DNA from 2 places in the Bacillus sp. FSL R5-0422 genome. Region 1 is predicted to be linked to the other one. Evidence: predicted binding sites of a transcription regulator. Region 1 holds the regulator's gene; the other holds the start of a gene.
The links. Region 1 encodes LexA, which represses DNA repair genes until DNA is damaged. Its sites were predicted from a motif close to CGAACATATGTTCG; they were not measured.
Positions count from the first base shown of each region.

Region 2: ruvA (Holliday junction branch migration protein RuvA) is a predicted target of LexA. The motif match lies at 2,862-2,875, and genes of this name have one in related genera.

Region 1 covers NZ_CP152014.1:1,690,222-1,696,880, forward strand. Annotated here, with positions in the region: gene MKX52_RS08455 (bifunctional cytochrome P450/NADPH--P450 reductase) at 1-1,052, shown strand, start outside; gene MKX52_RS08460 (trypsin-like serine protease) at 1,247-2,155, shown strand; gene MKX52_RS08465 (NucA/NucB deoxyribonuclease domain-containing protein) at 2,418-2,798, shown strand; gene MKX52_RS08470 (STAS domain-containing protein) at 2,937-3,785, shown strand; gene MKX52_RS08475 (IseA DL-endopeptidase inhibitor family protein) at 3,818-4,360, opposite strand; gene MKX52_RS08480 (hypothetical protein) at 4,655-5,089, shown strand; gene lexA (transcriptional repressor LexA) at 5,135-5,755, opposite strand; gene yneA (cell division suppressor protein YneA) at 5,915-6,226, shown strand; gene MKX52_RS08495 (recombinase family protein) at 6,244-6,659, shown strand, end outside.
Region 2 covers NZ_CP152014.1:2,367,824-2,374,482, reverse strand. Annotated here, with positions in the region: gene thiC (phosphomethylpyrimidine synthase ThiC) at 1-824, shown strand, start outside; gene MKX52_RS12150 (hypothetical protein) at 848-994, opposite strand; gene MKX52_RS12145 (hypothetical protein) at 1,186-1,374, shown strand; gene MKX52_RS12140 (serine/threonine protein kinase) at 1,408-2,052, opposite strand; gene MKX52_RS12135 (intercompartmental signaling factor BofC) at 2,290-2,790, shown strand; gene ruvA (Holliday junction branch migration protein RuvA) at 2,939-3,544, shown strand; gene ruvB (Holliday junction branch migration DNA helicase RuvB) at 3,556-4,560, shown strand; gene MKX52_RS12120 (DUF2905 domain-containing protein) at 4,553-4,753, shown strand; gene queA (tRNA preQ1(34) S-adenosylmethionine ribosyltransferase-isomerase QueA) at 4,788-5,816, shown strand; gene tgt (tRNA guanosine(34) transglycosylase Tgt) at 5,847-6,659, shown strand, end outside.

The sequences.
Region 1 (6,659 bases):
AAGGGGATCATATCGGAATTGTTCCGAAAAATCGTGATGTACTCGTTCAGCGGGTGATTGATCGCTTCAATCTAGATCCTAAGCAGCACATCAAGCTTTCTTCTGAGAAAGAAGCAAATCACTTACCTTTAGGTCAGCCCATTCAAATAAGAGAATTACTTGCGTCACATGTTGAGCTTCAAGAACCGGCAACACGTACGCAGCTAAGAGAGCTCGCCGCGTATACAGTTTGTCCTCCTCACCGCGTGGAGCTTGAGCAAATGGCTGGTGGAGCATATCAAGAAGCTATTTTAAAGAAACGAGTCACCATGCTTGACTTACTAGATCAATATGAAGCGTGTGAAATGCCATTTGCGCACTTTTTAGCACTTTTACCAGGTTTGAAGCCGCGCTATTATTCTATTTCTAGCTCACCAAAGGTCGATGAGAAAAGAGTCAGTATCACAGTGGCGGTTGTGAAAGGGAAAGCGTGGAGCGGCCGCGGTGAATATGCAGGAGTCGCATCGAACTATTTATGTGATCTACAAAAAGGAGAAGAAGTCGCTTGCTTCCTTCACGAAGCGCAGGCAGGATTCCAGCTGCCGCCTTCATCCGAAACACCGATGATCATGATCGGACCGGGTACAGGAATCGCTCCATTTAGAGGATTTGTTCAGGCAAGAGAAGTGCGGCAGAAGGAAGGCAAGCGACTAGGCGAAGCTCACCTGTATTTTGGCTGCCGTCACCCTCATGAAGATGATCTGTATTTTGAGGAAATGCAGCTTGCAGCGCAAAAAGAAGTTGTTCACATCCGCCGGGCTTATTCTCGTCACAAAGACCAAAAAGTATATGTCCAGCACTTGTTAAAAGAAGACGGCGATATGCTCATCAAATTACTCGATGAAGGTGCGTATCTTTACGTGTGCGGGGACGGAAAAGTCATGGCACCAGATGTAGAGGCTACATTGATCGACCTCTATCAACACGAGAAACAATGCTCGAAGGAAGACGCTGAAAATTGGCTAACAACCCTTGCGAATAATAATAGATATGTAAAAGATGTATGGAGCTAACAAGAGGAAAGGCCGCCAATTAGGCGGTTTTTCCTTTTCATCAAGAAAGGTGAGATCGATAGAATGAAAGTTGGAAAGATTCAAAACACCTAATTTAATAATGAAATATTTTGAAAAAATAAGAATATTCTCTCATTTACTCCAATATGAAACAATCGTATGATTTTTGATATAGGACATAAAGGAGGAATATGATGAAAAAGGTGAAAATGTTACTCCCTTCTCTACTCATTTTTGGTGCTTTAAGTGTGCCTGGTTTTGCCCATGCAGCATCGGATTCAGTACTAACGTCTGATTATGACATGGTGACTTCTGATGGAAAGGTGATCTCTTCAAGTGATTTCCACAATGATTCGAAATCCCCCTCATCCTTTGACAAAGTGGATGATCTATCTTCTACTGTTGGCGAAAAAGTAAAACCACTATCAAAATATTTAAAAGACTTTCAAACGAAAGTCGTCATTGGAGATGATGGTAGAACAAAAGTAGCAAACACAAGAGTGGCACCATACAATTCAATTGCTTATATTACATTTGGCGGCTCAAGCTGCACGGGGACACTTATTGCCCCTAACAAAATTTTGACAAACGGACACTGTGTGTACAATACAGCATCAAGAAGTTATAGTGCAAAAGGATCGGTGTATCCAGGCATGAACGATAGCACAGCAGTGAATGGCTCAGCAAAAATGACGGAATTCTATGTGCCAAGCGGATATATCAATACAGGTGCGAGCCAATATGATTTTGCTGTAATCAAAACAGATACGAACATTGGCAATACAGTCGGTTACCGTTCCATCCGTCAGGTGACAAACTTAACTGGGACAACGATTAAAATTTCTGGATATCCAGGTGATAAAATGAGATCGACTGGCAAGATCTCGCAATGGGAGATGTCAGGTCCTGTGACAAGAGAAGATACGAATCTCGCATACTATACGATTGATACATTTAGCGGAAATTCAGGCTCAGCGATGCTAGATCAAAATCAGCAAATCGTTGGGGTTCATAACGCAGGTTATTCAAACGGAACGATTAATGGCGGTCCAAAAGCGACAGCAGCCTTTGTTGAATTTATCAACTATGCAAAAGCACAATAATAGCTAGGGGCTAAAGCTTGTTTCCTTCATAGGGGACAAGCTTTTTTATGTGGAAATAAGTGTCTATCTTTATGTGCTTGAAAGATCCATTGACCTCTCAGCCTCTTCATTTTTTTCACATGTCATTCGTGAACGACTCATACATTAAAATGACACATTCCCTTTAAGTCAAGATTCTGCTCTAGAAAAATGAGGAGGTCTCATACTTTTGAAGATGAGAAGAGGCTGGATGGCTGCTGTTGCTTTGTGCTTTGTGATATGGATGGGCACGCTGTTAGGTGGTTTTGGGGAGGAACATGCAGCAAAAGGCGCGGAACGATATGATCATGTCATTCAATTTCCAAAGGAACGGTATCCTGAAACAGGCAGTCATATTCAAGAAGCCATTCGAAAAGGGCATTCAGATGTGTGTACGATAGACCGAAATGGAGCAGATGCCCGCAGGCAAGAATCTTTAAAAGGCATTCCGACTAAACCAGGATTCGACCGAGATGAGTGGCCAATGGCCGTTTGTCTTGAAGGAGGAAAAGGGGCGAGTGTTCAATATGTCAGCCCGTCTGACAATAGGGGAGCAGGCTCCTGGGTCGGACACCAGATGAGTGGGTATCCTGATGGGAAAAGAATATTATTTATTGTGAAATAAAACTAAAAGAGAGGCGCCTATGAGTAGGTGTCTTTTTTGTTCGCTAGAGCGTATTGGAGTTCGCAGGGACAAAAGATTCAGTGTACAATTGACCTATAAGATACAATTCAATGACAGAATGTGAAGGGATATATGCTTATGGATAAGAACCGTGCATTATACGACTATTTCATGCAACATGCAGAGAAACTGACTGAAACTTGGTATGATTCAATTGAGGATGATGATCCAGAATCAATCTATCGTTCAACAGATTCCAGCATCATATCAGAGCTGAAACGGCAAAATCAAGATTATTACCAGCATTTTATACGTGCGCTTATTGAAGACAAGACGTATTTACATACTGAGTTTAAGAAGTGGTCTGAAGACTTAGCCAGTGATCCGAAGCATTTAAACACACCATTAGATTATGTTGTGAGAGAATACATGTCTAATCAAAGAGTGGTCCTTCATTACTTAAAAGAATTTATTAAGCAGCGTCAAGATGATATTGATATTGACCGCATCTTTTATTGGTATGATTTAATTTCAGAGGCATTTAATATTTCAATTCATGTGTTCATTCAGCAATACGTGAAAAATACAACGAAGAAGCTCGTGGCACAAAGAGACATGATTTACGAGCTAAGTTCACCTGTCATTGTTTTAAAAAGCCATATTGCGTTATTGCCGTTAGTAGGTGATATTGATACAGCGAGAGCAAAGATTATTTTAGAAAATACGCTGAAACAGTGCTCACAAAAAGGTGTGCAGCATTTATGTATTGATTTATCGGGCGTTGTCATTATTGATACAATGGTGGCTCAGCAAATTTTTGATCTTGTCACATCACTTCGGTTAATTGGAGTAGAGACAACCATTTCAGGAATCAGACCAGAAATTGCCCAAACCGCTGTACAGCTCGGGCTTCCTTTTAATGAATTTCGCACGGCAGCATCACTTGCTCACGCATTAGAACGCATGACTGAATTTTCTCCAATATAAAAACCAGGCCGATTAATGGCCTGGTTTTTTATTTAGATAACAGCGTCAATTTTTGTGACTTTCCAATCTTTTTGTCCTTTTTCGAACGTAACTGTTCTTTTTACTTTGCGACCGTCAAGTGTTGGGACAGTGAATTCATATGTGCGGACTGTTTGTTTTTTAGAGACAAGTTTAGGTGTTGCTTTATCCCAATTAAGCATATTGTCTCCGTCGCCAACTGGAACAGCCATTTTACCTTTATGAACAATGAACTGGTAGTCTTTTAAACCTTGATTGATGGCTTCTTTTGTGAAAACTTGAGATAGGTAGCTGTTTAGTTTTTTCTTTGTATCAAATGTTTTAGAAAGATAGTTGTAAGTCATGTCTTTATAGCTAAATGATTTTAATTTGTAATCAGAATGTTCCTTAATTTTGTAGCCTGACATCGCACTCCAAAAGTGTTCTCGTGCATCAAGGGCAATATGTAACGCTTCTTTATTTGTCAAAGTGGCTGGTTTTTTAGAAGCGGCCAATGTTGTAGATTGTAATGAGATCATAAGCATAATAGCAGTTAATAAAACGAATAATTTTTTCAAGGCAATTGCCTCCTTTTCTCAATGAAAACTTCTTATGTTACAAATGTTACAATAATTACAGTGATATTACAAGTATTAAATTAAAATGTTTTTTATTTCTTTTCTTTCTATATATATAACGTTTAAAGGTGGCAAAAAGTTTTCATTTTTTTATTTTTTCTTTATATCTAGTATTTAACCGTTCTAAAGAAGAACAAAACGTTTTTTGGAAAAGTTTCTTTTTGGACGTTCAACACGCTTTTTCATTTATGTCATATACTATCGTGATGAATGTCTAAGAAAGTGGTGTTGAATATGTATTATCCGTATGAAGGTATGTGGAATGGGTACTCATATGATAGGCAGATGCAAGGTTTTCCGTCGTTTCCTTCACAAGTTGGAGGATTTCCAGGATTCCCATTCGGAGGAGGAGGCACTGGGCACGGATCTAGTGGCTCAGCCCCGCCAGCTCCACCACAGCATATTATTTCGCAATATCAGCAAGCATTATCACAGCCTCAAAGCATGCAGTCACTAATTTCAGGGCAAACAGGTGGAGGGCAGCAATCGGTTCAATTCGCTGCGGGATGTAATAGAAGATGGACGATTGTCTTTATGAGAAACGGTCAAGTATTTTTAATGTATGTCCTGTCCTCACAGCCATTCGGGAGAACAACGGGCTTTATTTGGCCGAACTTTACATTTGGTTCCTTCCCAAGCTCGAGTATTCTTGCCTATTCTTGTTCATAAAAAAAAGCCGGTTCTCATCATTAGCTGATGAAATACCGGCTTTTTTTAGTGAATATTTCTAAATACGCCAATCACTTTACCTAGTATACTTACATTCTGTAAAATAATCGGTTCCATAGATGGATTTTCTGGCTGTAATCTAAAGTGAGTATTTTCTTTATAGAAACGCTTGACTGTCGCTTCATCTTCCTCTGTCATGGCGACGACAATATCTCCATTGTTAGCAGTGCTCTGCTGACGAACAATGACATAGTCCTTGTCCAAAATACCTGCGTCAATCATACTTTCTCCCATAATTTCAAGCATAAATACTTGTTCATCTGGTGCTGCAAAAGTTTCTGGAAGAGGGAAGTATTCTTCTACATTCTCAACAGCTGTAATAGGCAAGCCTGCTGTTACTTTTCCGATGACTGGTACGTTCATTACAGCACTCTTTGGAATATTCAATTCCTCTTCATCTAGTACTTCGATCGCTCTAGGTTTTGTCGGGTCTCTTCTTATTAAGCCCTTCGTTTCTAGTCTAGCTAAATGTCCATGAACCGTTGAACTGGATGCTAGACCGACAGCTTCTCCAATTTCACGAACGGATGGGGGATAGCCCTTACTTTTTACTTCTTCTTTGATGAATGTCAGGATATCGAGTTGTCTTTTTGATAGCTTCGTCATCTTTTGCACCTCAAAACGTCAATTTTAAAGAAATTATAGCATGTTTTTCCTAACAGTACAAACATAGGTTCGAAAAAAACGTTTGACAGAAACGTTTGTTCGTATTTATAATAAGTGACAGAAAGAACGAACACACATTCTATTAGGAGAGATGACATTATGAGGTTAAAAGAATCTATTATTTTTATTGGGGTATTCTCATTCATCGTTGGCATATTTCTCTCACTTATTGCAGTCACAAGCCATAATGATCCAAATCAATATGTTAAAATAGAAGTTCAATCAGGTGATACTCTTTGGGGGTTAGCTGATCAAGTAAACGACAGCAAATCTATTGATAAAAATGCGTTTATTGACTGGGTCACTCAGCACAATGATCTTGCTTCAACAGAAATCCAGCCTGGTGACATCCTTGTCATACCAGTCAAAAAAGAGCATCCAGTCGTATATCAACTTGCAACAGTACAGTAGAAAGGTCGATTGAAGACATGAATGCAATCATCTATGCGAGAGTAAGCACTGTCAAAGAAGAGCAGGAAACCTCGCTGAAGAGACAAGAAGAAGAATTGCTGGCTTTAGCTGCTATGCACAAGATGAATGTGGTTAAAGTTATTAAAGAAAAAGCAAGCGGGTATGATCTAGATCGCGATGGTGTGTTTGATATGCTAGCTACACTAAGAGAAAAGTCAATTGATGCTGTTCTTATCCAGGATGAAACACGTCTCGGAAGAGGACAAGCAAAAATTGCGCTTCTTCATTGTCTTTTTAAAGAGAATGTGAAGGTGTACAGTACGTTTCATAGAGGCGAGCTTGAGCTTTCAGAAGCTGATGAAATGGTGATTGAGATCGTCGGAGTCGTTGAAGAATATCAACGAAAAATTCATAACCTGAAAATCAAGCGGGG
Region 2 (6,659 bases), 680 kb from region 1:
TTTCAAGAGGCGGTGCCATTATGGCAAGGTGGTGTCTTGCTCATCATCAAGAGAATTTCCTTTATACCCACTTTGAAGACATTTGTGAGATTATGAAAACGTATGATATTGCTTTTTCACTTGGAGATGGGCTTAGACCAGGATCAATAGCTGATGCCAATGATGAAGCGCAGTTTGCAGAGCTAGAAACGTTAGGTGAATTGACAGAGATCGCATGGAAACATGATGTACAGGTGATGATTGAAGGACCTGGACATGTTCCAATGGATAAAATCAAAGAAAATGTGGACAAGCAAATGGAGATTTGCAAAGAGGCACCATTTTATACATTAGGGCCTCTTACAACAGATATTGCTCCGGGATATGATCATATTACATCTGCCATCGGCGCAGCTATGATCGGCTGGTATGGAACAGCGATGCTATGCTATGTAACGCCAAAGGAGCATTTAGGGCTGCCGAACAAAGAAGATGTAAGAGAAGGTGTGATCGCTTATAAAATTGCCGCTCATGCTGCTGATCTAGCGAAAGGACATCCTGCTGCTCAAAAGCGCGATGATGCTTTATCGAAAGCAAGGTTTGAATTTAGATGGCGTGACCAATTCAACCTGTCAATTGATCCAGAAAGAGCGATGGCGTTCCATGATGAAACATTGCCTGCTGAAGGCGCTAAGACTGCCCATTTCTGCTCGATGTGCGGACCGAAGTTTTGTAGCATGAAAATTTCCCATGATATTCGCAATCAATCAGAAGAAGTGAAAAAAGAGATGGAGAAAAAGGCGAAGGAGTTTATCAGCGGAGGAAGTCAAATATATTCATCCTAAAAAAGAACCTACGGGGCTTTATATCAGATCACGGAAAAGGCTTTTCTTAAGAGGTGGAAAAATGCCTTTAATGCAACCCCTATCATGTCCAGACTTGGAATGAGGGCATCTGTTAAATGAAACAAGACTGTTTGTCTTTCTGGAGATGTTCGTTTCTTTTTCCGTTTCATAAAGAAAACCTCCTTTTTAAATAATATACTTCTTTGCAAAGAAGAGAGATAGAGATGTTGTTTGAATTTAAACAAAATTTAAACTTCTTGTGTTTGAAAGGAAAGAAGGAGGGGAAACGAGTTGAGTAGAGAATGAATGAAAAGAGCCGATCTATTTGGCCAGCTAACAAGAGAGAGTGGAAGGTGATCTTATGATGAAAGTATTTAAGGTAACATTTCATATGAACAATGGGGAAGTGCTTGATTTCGAGCTAAAACGTCCAGCTACCTATGATGTGTATAAGAAAATTGAAGAAGCCAATCATTGGTTTAAGCTGAATAATGAAATCATTAACTTATTAAATGTGAATAGCATCCATGTTGAAACAGAAACAGATTGACAGAGAAAAGCCGCTCGGTAAGAGCGGCTTTCATTATGCAGAGAAATCATTTCGATTATTAAGCTGACCACGGGACAGCCAGTTCTTTTTATAGAAATAAGCAATCACTTCAAGCCATAGACGTGGTGCTTTTTTCGGAAAAAAAGGCTTTTGATAATAAGCGTAAGCGGCTTTTAAGTCATCCCATTGATGGCAAGCTTTTGTTTGTGTGAAACGGGCAACGTCAATGACCCTGACCTGTCCTTCCTTTGTTAAGATCAGATTCCGCAGGTGGATGTCAGAAGGGTTCAACCCTTTCTCGCGTGCTTCTTCTAGCGCATCATCGACTTGTTCAATCATTTGTTTTTTAATAGGAATCCCCTTTGTGAGGCATTCATAAAAAGTATTTCCTTTAATATATTCCATTAAAATATACTGATCCCCAGATTCATAAATCTCAGGGTAGTAAGACGAACCAGAGAGTTTTTCATAAATGGCGGCTTCTTTACGGGCAATATGTTGATAAGAAGGGAAAAAGACTTTTAGCGCCATTTTCTTGCCGTCTTTTTTGTATGAAAAGACATAGGCACTTCTTCCTTTGCCACACAGCTCAAGCTCTGCCGGTTTAAAGGCAAGCTTATGAAGACGTTTATCCTCATGATACTGAATCGATTCGGCTAATCTTTTGACTTCTGACATTGGCTTCACCTTCTTTGGTTTCAGTTTATGCGGCTGAAAAACGAATGATGAAAAACCGAGCATTCGATAAAGCAATGGATTGTATAAAACATACCATTTACGAATGAAGGATACAACGAAAGACTCTTCCCATATATTCATATCATCGATTTGGTTAATGTTTAGAAAAATGGGTCAAACTACATATGTCATGCATCGATCTCATGTTTTAAAGAGGTGTAAATAGTGAAAGTGAAGATGAAATGTTTCGTTACAGGACTTATCATGACAAGTGTGCTTTTTTTCGCTGCGGATATGGAGGGAAAAGAACACTTGCAAAAGCAGTCAAACTCGATCACCGTACAGCTTGAAAAAGTCTATCTAGACGGAGATGTGAGTATTGAAAGACACCGGGCATCATTAGAAGACAAAGACACATTCTGGTCGCAGTATAAAGGCTGGACGCTAGTAGAACAGAAAGAGGATTTTGCGCTTTTTAGAAAGCAAATTGATGATATCTCTCCATTAAGTAAAGCAAATGGATATATCGGATTATCAGAGGACGGTGTGATTTCTACGTTTCATGGAAGGCCTGACGGCTGGGCGGAGCCCATTCATCTCTTTTTTCAAATTGATACGTCCCGTTTAGAAAGTCATGTGGAGGAGCAGCTTGAGCAAGGCATCCCTTTTCGAACAAAGGATGAATTTGAGCATGTGCTTGAAGTCATGAAACCTTACCGAAATGAAATATCGTTTTAACGCGTATAACAGCTTGCTGGTGTGAAGGCCGCAAGCTGTTTTTCGTGGTGTCATCGTAAAAATGGATTGAGCGAACGTATGTTAACTTTTATTGCGGTTTTCTTCTCGATTTATGTTACAATGAAGAACAGTCAAAGAGGTGAAAACGGTGATAGAGTTTGTAAAAGGGACCATTGATTATGTGTGCCCGCAATATGTTGTCATAGAAAACGGCGGAGTGGGATATCAAGTCTATAGCCCAAACCCGTTTATCTATCAAATCAATAAACAAGAAACGATTTATACGTATCATTACATAAAGGAAGACGCTTTCTCGTTATATGGATTTCAAACACGAGAAGAAAAAGCGCTGTTCACAAAACTGTTAAATGTCACAGGGATTGGGCCGAAGGGGGCTCTAGCGATTCTTGCTTCCGGTGATCCTGGCGCTGTCATCTCAGCGATAGAACGTGAAGATGAAGCGTTCCTGATCAAGTTCCCTGGCGTTGGCAAAAAGACAGCTCGCCAAATCATTCTCGATCTAAAAGGAAAGCTAGCTGATGTTGTTCCTGAAATGATTGGCAATCTATTTAATCACGAGGACCATATTCAGGTCGAAACGCAGCAAACAGCATTAGACGAAGCGCTTGAAGCCTTAAGTGTTCTTGGATACGGTGATCGCGAAATTAAAAAGGTATATCCATTGTTAAAAGAAGAAAAGAATCTCACAACCGATCAATATGTGAAAAAAGCTTTACAAAAAATGTTGAAATAAGGTGATGTCTCATGGATGAACGGCTCGTCTCAACTGAAGCAGACAACCATGAATCAGCCATTGAGCAAAGTCTGCGGCCTCAGACACTTAGCCAATATATCGGTCAGCAAAAAGTTAAGGATAACCTCAGTGTGTTTATTGAAGCTGCCCGTATGAGGCAGGAAACGCTCGATCACGTCCTCTTATACGGACCGCCCGGACTCGGGAAAACGACGCTTGCGTCAATTATTGCCAATGAAATGAATGTTCAGCTGCGTACAACATCTGGACCAGCGATTGAACGTCCTGGTGATTTGGCGGCGATTTTAACGTCTCTTGAGCCAGGTGATGTGTTGTTTATAGATGAAATTCATCGCTTGCAGCGTTCAATTGAGGAAGTACTTTATCCAGCAATGGAGGATTTTTGTTTAGATATCGTCATTGGCAAAGGAGATACAGCGCGCTCTGTACGGCTTGATTTACCGCCATTTACACTTGTAGGTGCTACAACCCGTGTTGGGCTTTTAACAGCGCCGCTTCGTGACAGGTTTGGGGTACATGCAAGATTGGAATACTATGAGCAAAGAGATTTGGCTCACATTGTTTCAAGAACAGCCGAGCTGTTCGAGATTGGGATTGATCTTCGCTCAGCCGAAGAGATCGCAAGACGTTCCCGCGGTACGCCGAGGGTTGCCAATCGTCTACTCAGAAGAGTAAGAGATTTTGCCCAGGTGCTTGGAAATCATGCGATTACCGAGGACATTGCGGAAGATGCCCTTGAGCGCCTTCAAGTCGACAAGCTTGGTCTTGATCATATCGATCGTAAGCTGCTTTTAAGTATGATTGAAAAATTTAGAGGCGGTCCTGTTGGGCTTGATACAATCTCAGCGACAATTGGAGAAGAATCACATACGATTGAAGATGTGTACGAACCGTATTTACTGCAAATTGGTTTCCTGCAAAGAACACCAAGAGGACGAGTCGTCACAAGAGAAGCGTATGAACACTTTCAAATGGAGGTTCCGATTCGTGACTGAATTCCCTAAAATATTGATGATTTTAGGTGGTGTCCTTTTTGCCGCAGGGTTAGTATTTCAATTGGTTGGTAAGCTTCCAGGTGATATTTTTGTGAAAAAAGGAAATGTGACGTTCTTTTTTCCTGTGATCACTTGCATTGTCATTAGCATCGTGCTCACGATATTACTGAATATCTTTGGACGGATGAAATAACGTTAACTAGTTAACTACAGAATAGGTGAAGGAAATGAAGTTAGAACTATTTGATTTTGATTTACCAGAAAGATTAATTGCACAAGTACCGCTTGAAAAACGAGACGCATCAAGACTGATGGTCTTAAACAAACAAACGGGTGAGGTGACACACGATACATTCTCACAAATTACTGATTATTTTCAAACGGGTGATTGTCTCGTTTTAAATAATACACGCGTTCTGCCGGCACGGTTGTTTGGAATGAAAGAGGATACAGGTGCAAAAGTTGAACTTCTTCTCTTAAAACAAGAGGAAGGAGACAAATGGGAAACACTTGTAAAACCAGCCAAACGAGTGAAAAAAGGAACAGTGATCACATTTGGTGATGGACGGCTTCAAGCGGTATGTACAGAAGAATTAGAACATGGCGGAAGAAAAGTTGAGTTTCAGTATACCGGCATTTTTTATGAAGTCCTTGAATCCCTTGGTGAAATGCCGCTACCTCCTTATATTAAAGAACAGCTTGACGATCGTGAACGCTATCAAACGGTGTATTCGAAAGAGGTCGGCTCCGCTGCTGCTCCAACTGCTGGTCTTCACTTTACAAACGAGCTGCTGGATGCGCTGAAAGAAAAGGGTGTGCACATCGCATTCATTACTCTGCATGTGGGACTTGGTACTTTCCGTCCGGTCAGTGCAGATCGTATTGAAGAACACGAAATGCACGCAGAGTTTTACGAAATGAATGAAGAAACAGCAGCAGAGCTTAATCGCGTTCGCAAGGAAGGCGGGCGAATTATTTCAGTGGGGACTACGTCAACAAGAACGCTCGAAACCATTGCAAGTGCGCATGATGGCGAATTCAAAGCGTCAAGCGGCTGGACGTCAATCTTTATTTACCCAGGCTATACATTCAAGGCAATTGATGGCATGATCACGAATTTTCATCTGCCAAAATCCTCGTTAATCATGCTTGTCAGTGCATTAGCTGGGCGAGAGCATGTCCTAAAGGCATACAATGAGGCTGTAAAAGAGGAATATCGTTTCTTCAGCTTTGGCGATGCCATGCTGATTCAATAACATTATACAACAAAGACAGGAGGGCTCATTTTGTCGCAATTACCGATACGTTATGAGTTCATTAAATCATGCAAACAAACAGGTGCACGACTCGGGCGCGTTCATACACCGCACGGCTCATTTGACACGCCTGTATTTATGCCGGTAGGTACACTAGCTACAGTCAAAACGATGGCACCTGAAGAACTAAAGGCAATGGAAGCAGGTATCATCTTAAGCAATACGTACCACCTATGGCTCCGTCCGGGTCATGACATTGTGAAAGAAGCAGGCGGCCTGCACAAATTTATGAACTGGGATCGAGCGATTTTAACCGATTCAGGCGGTTTCCAAGTTTTCTCTTTGAGTGAATTTAGAAAAATTGAAGAAGAAGGCGTTCACTTCCGTAATCATTTAAATGGAGATAAGCTGTTTCTTTCTCCTGAGAAGGCGATGGACATCCAAAATGCGCTTGGCTCTGATATTATGATGGCATTTGATGAATGCCCGCCATATCCAGCAGAATACGATTACATGAAACGTTCTGTAGAGCGGACAAGTAGATGGGCAGAACGCTGTCTAACAGCGCATCAACGTCCAGAGGATCAAGGGCTGTTTGGAATCATCCAAGGCGGAGAATACGAAGAGCTTCGTAAACAAAGTGCAAAAGATCTCGTGTCACTTGATTTCCCAGGCTACGCTATCGGAGGTTTATCTGTTGGGGAACCAAAAGATGTGATGAACCGTGTACTTGAGTTCACAACGCCATTGTTACCAGCAGACAAGCCAAGGTACTTAATGGGCGTCGGCTCGCCAGATTCCTTAATTGACGGTGCCATTCGCGGTGTAGATATGTTTGACTGC